Regions from separate parts of the Rhizobium sp. BK008 genome, predicted to be linked through region 2. Evidence: predicted binding sites of a transcription regulator. Region 2 holds the regulator's gene; the other holds the start of a gene.
The links. Region 2 encodes LexA, which represses DNA repair genes until DNA is damaged. Its sites were predicted from a motif close to TGTTCNNNNTGTGTTCNG; they were not measured.
Positions count from the first base shown of each region.

Region 1: the regulator LexA is predicted to act here: its motif matches at 1,893-1,910, upstream of uvrA (excinuclease ABC subunit UvrA).

Region 1 covers NZ_JACIFK010000001.1:1,523,627-1,527,315, reverse strand. Annotated here, with positions in the region: gene uvrA (excinuclease ABC subunit UvrA) at 1-1,770, opposite strand, end outside; gene FHT69_RS07390 (single-stranded DNA-binding protein) at 2,054-2,572, shown strand; gene FHT69_RS07385 (MarC family protein) at 2,657-3,304, opposite strand; gene gyrA (DNA gyrase subunit A) at 3,542-3,689, shown strand, end outside.
Region 2 covers NZ_JACIFK010000001.1:1,641,006-1,644,694, reverse strand. Annotated here, with positions in the region: gene FHT69_RS07970 (ComEC/Rec2 family competence protein) at 1-1,795, shown strand, start outside; gene lexA (transcriptional repressor LexA) at 1,776-2,495, opposite strand; gene FHT69_RS07960 (VOC family protein) at 2,693-3,589, shown strand; gene kdsA (3-deoxy-8-phosphooctulonate synthase) at 3,586-3,689, shown strand, end outside.

The DNA of each region.
Region 1 (3,689 bases), 120 kb from region 2:
GCCGTGAATGCCGGCAGCCGGGCCGATGTCGACCACGTCGTCGGCCGTCAGGATCGCATCCTCGTCATGTTCGACGACGATGACGGTGTTGCCGATGTCGCGCAGGTGCTTCAGCGTGTCGAGCAGCCGGGCATTGTCGCGCTGATGCAGGCCGATCGACGGTTCGTCGAGCACGTAGAGGACGCCAGTCAGCCCTGAGCCGATCTGCGAGGCAAGCCGGATGCGCTGGCTCTCGCCGCCCGACAGCGTGCCGGAATTGCGCGACAGGCTGAGATATTCCAGGCCGACATCGTTGAGGAAGCGCAGGCGGTCGCGGATTTCCTTGAGGATGCGCACGGCGATCTCGTTCTGCTTGGCATTGAAGCTTGCCGGCAGCGCCTCGAACCAGTCGCGGGCGACGCGGATCGACATCCCGGTCACTTCGCCGATATGCAGCGTGTCGATCTTCACCGCCAAGGCCTCAGGCTTCAGGCGGAATCCGTTGCAGGAAGGGCAGGGGGCGGCCGACATGAAGCGCTCAATATCCTCGCGCGCCCAGGCGGAATCGGTTTCCTTCCAGCGGCGCTCGAGATTGGTGATGATGCCCTCGAAATTCTTCTGCGTCGTGTAGGAGCGGGCGCCATCGGCATAATGGAATTCGATCTTGTCGTTGGTGCCGTTGAGGATGACGTCCTTGGCCTCGTCGGAAAGCTCGTTCCAGCGGGTGCCGAGCTTGAAGCCGTAATGTTTGCCGAGCGCTTCCAGCGTCTGGTTGTAATAGGGCGAGGTCGACTTGGCCCAGGGCGCGATCGCCCCGTCGCGCAGCGTCCGTTCGGGCTCGGGCACGATCAGGTCCGGATCGATCTTCTGCTGGGCGCCGAGGCCGTCGCAGGTCGGGCAGGCGCCGAAGGGATTGTTGAAGGAAAACAGCCGCGGCTCGATCTCGGGAATGGTGAAGCCCGAGACCGGGCAGGCGAATTTCTCCGAAAACAGCACGCGTTCATGCGTCTCGTTCAGCGACTTGTTGGCCGAGCCGCCGGCCGACGTCTCTTCCGGCGGCAGCGGCTTGTCGGCGAATTCGGCGATCGCCAGCCCGTCGGCAAGCTTCAGGCAGGTCTCCAGGCTGTCCGCCAGACGCGCCGAGACATCCGAGCGCACGACGATGCGGTCGACCACCACGTCGATGTCATGCTTGTATTTCTTGTCGAGCACCGGCGCCTCGGCGATCTCGTAGAACTGGCCGTCGACCTTGACGCGCTGGAAGCCCTTCTTCATCAGCTCCGCCAGTTCCTTCTTGTATTCGCCCTTGCGTCCGCGCACGAGCGGCGCAAGAATATAAAGACGGGTGCCCTCGCCGAAATCGAGGATGCGGTCGACCATCTGGCTGACGGTCTGGCTCTCGATCGGCAGACCGGTCGCCGGCGAATAGGGAACGCCGACGCGGGCAAAGAGCAGGCGCATATAGTCGTAGATCTCGGTGACGGTGCCGACCGTCGAGCGCGGATTGCGCGAGGTGGTCTTCTGCTCGATCGAGATCGCCGGCGACAGCCCGTCGATCTGGTCGACGTCGGGCTTCTGCATCATTTCGAGGAACTGCCGGGCATAGGCCGACAGGCTCTCGACATAACGCCGCTGGCCTTCGGCGTAGATCGTGTCGAAGGCGAGCGAGGATTTGCCGGATCCCGAAAGCCCGGTCATGACGATCAGCTTGTTACGCGGCAGATCGAGATCGATGCTCTTGAGATTATGCTCGCGCGCGCCGCGGATGGAGATCGTCTTCAGTTCGCTCATCGTCTCTGCTTTGGTTTTCTGGATAACAGCCCTTATTTAGTGATGCCGGCGGGCGAGTCGAGGCTGAATATCCGGGAAGGGTCAAGGTTTTCGATTCTGTTGACAGGATCATACGGATAAACTAGAACAAATAAAGAACAAAATTCCTGATGAATGCATGCGGCTTTCTGATGGATAAACCTGTGGATTAAATGCCGCCCATGCGCATCGGCGGTCCGTGATGGTTTAAGGTGCGCCGATCGATTAAACGCCGCCGGGCAGGGCGGCAGGCAGGGTGAGAAGTATGGCTGGTAGCGTGAATAAGGTAATTCTGGTTGGAAACGTGGGTGCAGACCCCGAAATCCGCCGCACTCAGGATGGCCGGCCGATCGCCAATCTTCGTATCGCGACCTCGGAAACCTGGCGCGACCGCAATTCCGGCGAGCGCCGTGAAAAGACCGAATGGCACACTGTCGTCGTCTTCAACGAAGGCCTCTGCAAGGTTGTCGAGCAATATGTGAAGAAGGGCGCCAAGCTCTATATCGAAGGCCAGCTGCAGACCCGCAAGTGGCAGGACCAGCAGGGCCAGGACCGCTACAGCACCGAAGTGGTGCTGCAGGGCTTCAATTCGACGCTGACGATGCTCGATGGCCGCGGTGAAGGCGGCGGTGCCAGCTCCGGTTTCGGCGGCGGCCGCGGCAGCAGCGGCGGCAACGATTATGGCGACGACTACGGCGCGCCGGCTCCCTCTTCATCCCCGAGCCGCGGCGGCGCTGGCGGCGGCAATTTCTCGCGGGATCTCGACGACGACATCCCGTTCTGATCGCGAGCCTTCCTGGGCTGGTGAAAGACCTGAGAGCATGATGCCTTTGACGGCGTCATGCTCTTTTTCTTTGATCTCCCGCCCTCAGTGCGGCGTCGCGCTGATCAGATTGAGCGCCGATTTGGCGCCATCGACGACGAATTGGGCGGCTAGGGCGGCGAGGATGACGCCGAGAAGCCGTGTCAGGATCGCCCGGCCGGTGACGCCGAGGAAACGGTCCAGCCGTTCGGCGACGAGCAGCATGAGGAAGGTCAGCAGCAGATTGCCGGCAAGAACGCCGATCAGTTGCGCTTTTCCGACGGAGGTGGCGAGCGTTCCAGCAAGCAGGATCGTCGCCGAGATCGCGCCGGGGCCGGCAATCAGCGGCAAGGCGAGGGGAAAGACGGCGATATTTTCGATATGATCCTTGGTGATTGCCACCTCGGTGGCCTTTTCCTTGCGGTCCTGGCGCTTCTCGAACACCATCTCGAAGGCGATCCAGAAGAGCAGCAGTCCGCCGGCGATGCGGAAGGCGCCGATCGAAATCCCCAGCACGCTGAGCACGCCGGCGCCAAACAGCGCGAAGACCGCGAGAATGATGAAGGCGATGGTCGAGCCACGCAACGCCACCTGTGTACGCTCACTGCGGCTCATGCCTGTCGTCAGGCCCAGAAAGATCGGTGCGAGACCGGGCGGATCGATGGTGACGAGCAGCGTCGTGAAGGCGTTGATCAATTGGTCGGCGCTTGCCATCGTCTCTCCGGAACCCCATATAGTCACTTGGTTTTTGTGATTGTGAAGCGGGGATTCCGATTTGGCAAATTTCCCGCGGCGGCCGGGGGCGGATTTGTCCGGTCCGGCCGCGCAACTTATATGTTTTACCCTCTTTAAGCCGCAAAAGCCTGTTCAAAACGCGCTGTGAAAATTGGCGTGGGAACAGGCTTTCCGCTATAAATCTTCAAGTGATTCTAGAAGAGATCGTGATCTGTTTTGACTGAGCAAACACCCCCCGGCGGCGGGAAGCTCCCGCCAGGCATCGAGCCCATCTCCATCATGGAGGAAATGCAGCGGTCGTATCTCGATTACGCCATGAGCGTCATCGTCAGCCGCGCGCTGCCCGACGTGCGCGACGGCCTGA
Region 2 (3,689 bases):
GACACCACCGTCAGGCCCAGCACTTCCAGAGCTCAACGACTTCTCTTTCGGGGCCCATTTCGATGGCATCGGCGCCAATGGTTTCTTCTACGGCGCGCCGACGAAAGTCGATTTGCAGGCAGGCCCGCAGGCTGCCAGATCGACGGCGGAAGCCCTGCTCGAATGGCTTTACCGGCTGCGCAGCGGCATCGGCGACCGCATCCGATCGATTCTGCCCGGCGACACCGGCGCTTTTGCCGCTGCTCTGGTGACGGACGAACGGCGCGCCATCTCGAATGCGACCACGGAGGCGCTGCGCCAGTCCGGTCTGGCGCATATCATCGCCATCTCAGGACTCAACATGGCGCTGTCGGCCGGCATCTTCTTCGTCGGCTTCCGGATGCTGCTCAGCCTCTTTCCCGGCGTCGCCCAGGCCTATCCGACGAAGAAGATCGCCGCCGCCGGCGCGCTCATCGCCGTCACGGCCTATTTCCTGATCTCCGGCTTCGCGGTCTCGGCCGAACGCGCCTTCATCATGATGGCCATCATGCTGATTGCCGTCTTCTTTGACCGGCCGTCGATCAGCCTGCGCAATGTCGCTCTCTCCGCGCTCGTCATCCTCGTCATTTCGCCCTCCGAAGTCCTGGGGCCGAGCTTCCAGATGTCCTTTGCCGCAACCTTGGCGCTCGTGTCGGGCTATCAGCTGTGGAAGGATCGGCGCGTCCGCGAGAATGCCTTCCTGAAGCTGCCGATCGTCAGGCCTTTCGTCGCGGTTGCGGGGTTCTTCGGCGGTGTCTTCCTGACCTCGCTGATCGGCGGTTTCTCCACCGCACTGTTTTCGATCGAGCATTTTCATCGCCTGACCGCCTACGGCCTGCCGGCAAACCTCGCGACGATGCCGATCATCTCCTTCATCATCATGCCGGCCGGGTTGCTGGCGATGCTGCTCATGCCTTTCGGTCTGGACGTTTTGCCTTGGAAGATTGTCGGATTCGGCCTCGATCTGGTGATCGCCGTCGCCAAGACCGTGTCCGGCTGGGGTGGCGACATCGGCATCGGCCGCTTGCCCGCCTGGTATTTCGCGGTCGCCGTGGCAGGCTTCCTGCTGCTGACGCTGCTCCGCACTCGGCTGCGCCATATGGGCACGTCGATCATGTCAGTCGCAACGCTCATCCTGCTGCTTCTGCCGGTTCCCCGGCCGCCGGATCTGGTGATTTCGGAAGATGGCAGTCTCGTCGCGGTCGTCGAGGCGGCGGCAATGGCCTCCAACCGTGAAAACCCGCCGGATTTCATCTTCGACCAATGGCAGCGCGCGCTGGTCCTGCCGGCGCATGACCCGCCGAAGATGCTGGATGGTCCTGCTGTCCCGCCAGCGGGAGAGGACCGCCGCGTCAAGCTCTCCCGCGATCAGCAGAACGAAGCGAGGGCGGCGATGCGGGCGGCTGCAGCCGGCGGTGACGCAAACCGCTTTTCCTGCGTCAAGAAGGCCTGGTGCATATCAAGGCTTGGCAACGGTCATGTGGTCGCCGTCATCGACAATGCCGCCTATCTCGCTCCGGCCTGCGATGCGGCCGATATCGTGGTAACGTCGGTCCGCCTGCGTTTCAACAGCTGCCGCTCAGGCGCGACGCTCTTCACCGGCGAGACGTTGCGCCGGACCGGTTCCGTCGAGCTGCGGTTCGCGGAGGCCGGCATGGAGGTCACAACCGCATTCGATGATCTGTGGCGGCCATGGATCCGCCATCGCGCCTATGACTGGCGCAGCAACAGCTTTGTCGAAACCGGCCTGCAGGGTGTCAGTGATAGCGGCGAATAAGGCCGACGAGTTTGCCCTGCACCTTGACGCGGTCTGGCCCGAAGATCCGGGTCTCGTAAGCCGGGTTGGCCGCTTCCAGCGCGATCGAGGCGCCCTTGCGGCGGAAGCGTTTGAGCGTCGCTTCTTCGTCGTCGACGAGAGCAACGACGATGTCGCCAGGGCTTGCGGTGCTGCCATTGCGGATGATCACGGTGTCGCCGTCGAAAATGCCGGCGTCGATCATCGAATCACCCTTGACCTCCAGCGCGTAGTGTTCACCGGAGCCGAGCATATCGGCCGGAACGACGATGTCGTGGGTGTTGTTCTGGATTGCCGAGATCGGAACGCCGGCGGCGATCCGGCCCATGACCGGCACGGAGACTGAGTTGCCATTGTCGGCGACGGGTTTTGCAGGAGCGGGAGTGGCGACCGGCTGGGGCTTGCCCAGGCTGCCCTCAATGACGCTCGGCGAAAAGCCGCGCCGGGGCTGGATGCTGGGGCTATAGGCCTCCGGAAGCTTGATGACCTCGAGTGCGCGGGCCCGGTTCGGTAGGCGGCGAATGAAGCCACGCTCCTCGAGCGCAGTAATCAGCCGGTGAATCCCGGACTTCGAAGCGAGATCCAGGGCGTCCTTCATTTCGTCGAAAGACGGCGGAACGCCGGATTCCTTCATGCGCTCATGAATGAAGAGGAGAAGCTCCTGTTGTTTGCGCGTGAGCATCGACGTTGTGACCTCGTGATTGAAACAAATCCAGAACAGACACTATATGTTCCATATGTGTTCCGCAAGTAGCTAAATTTCCGTAAAACTTGGCGCCAACTCGTTGAGATTTTTATTTTCATTCGCCGGATTGGCCGACAAGTCTTGCCTTGCGCGGCACTGTCGCACATCTCTGCCGTGTGAGGAGAGGGGATACCATGAACGAGCATTCCGCCAAACCACGCCCGCTGGATCATGTCGTGCTGCCGGTCGTCAATATCGATCTGGCGCGCGAGAGGCTCGGCAAGCTGGGCTTTACCGTTGCCGCCGATGCGCGTCATCCCTTCGGAACGGAGAATGCCTGCGTCTTTTTTGCCGATAAGACCTATCTGGAGCCGCTCGGGATTGCGAGCGTTAGGGAAAGTGAAGCATCGGCGCGGCAAGGCAATGTCTTCACCGCCCGCAACCGCGCCTTCCGATTCCGCTGCGGCGAGGAAGGGCTTTCGGCGGTGGCCTTCGGCAGCGAGGATGCCGATATCGATCATCGGAATTTCGTCGGCGACGGAGCGAGCGCCGGCGAGATGCTGGCGTTCAGCCGGCCGATGACGATGCCGGATGGTTCTGAGAGCATTGCCGGCTTCAGGCTGGCCTTTGCCGGCGACCTGCGCGCGCCCGATCTCTTTCTCTTCACCGTCGAGCGCGTCAATCCGCTGCCGGCCGACCGCGGCGCGCTGGAGGCGCATGCCAATGGCGTCACCGGCATTGCCGAGGTGGTGCTTTGCGCGCCCGATGCGGCTGCCTTCGCCGCCTTCGTCAGTCTTGCCAGCGCGCAATCGGCAGTCGAGAACACCGGTTTCGGCGTCAAGATCGCGGCGTCGAATGTGAAAATCAGCCTGATGACGCCGGAGGGTTTGGAGGCCTATTTCGAGGTCGCTGTCCCATACGCCGACCGCGGCCTGCGCGGCCGGGCGATTCTCTTCGCTGTCGCCGATCTTGCCGTGACAGAAGCGCATTTGGCTGCTAACGGGGTGACATATACGCGCAAGAACAATCGCATTCTGGTGAAGCCCGCGCCCGGGCAGGGCACGCTTTTCGCCTTCGAGGAAACACGATGAGCACAGATACGAATTCCCAAGTCAAGATCGGCGAGGGCCAGGGCCAGGTCACCTTTTCCAACACCGGCCGCCTGTCGCTGATTGCCGGCCCTTGCCAGAT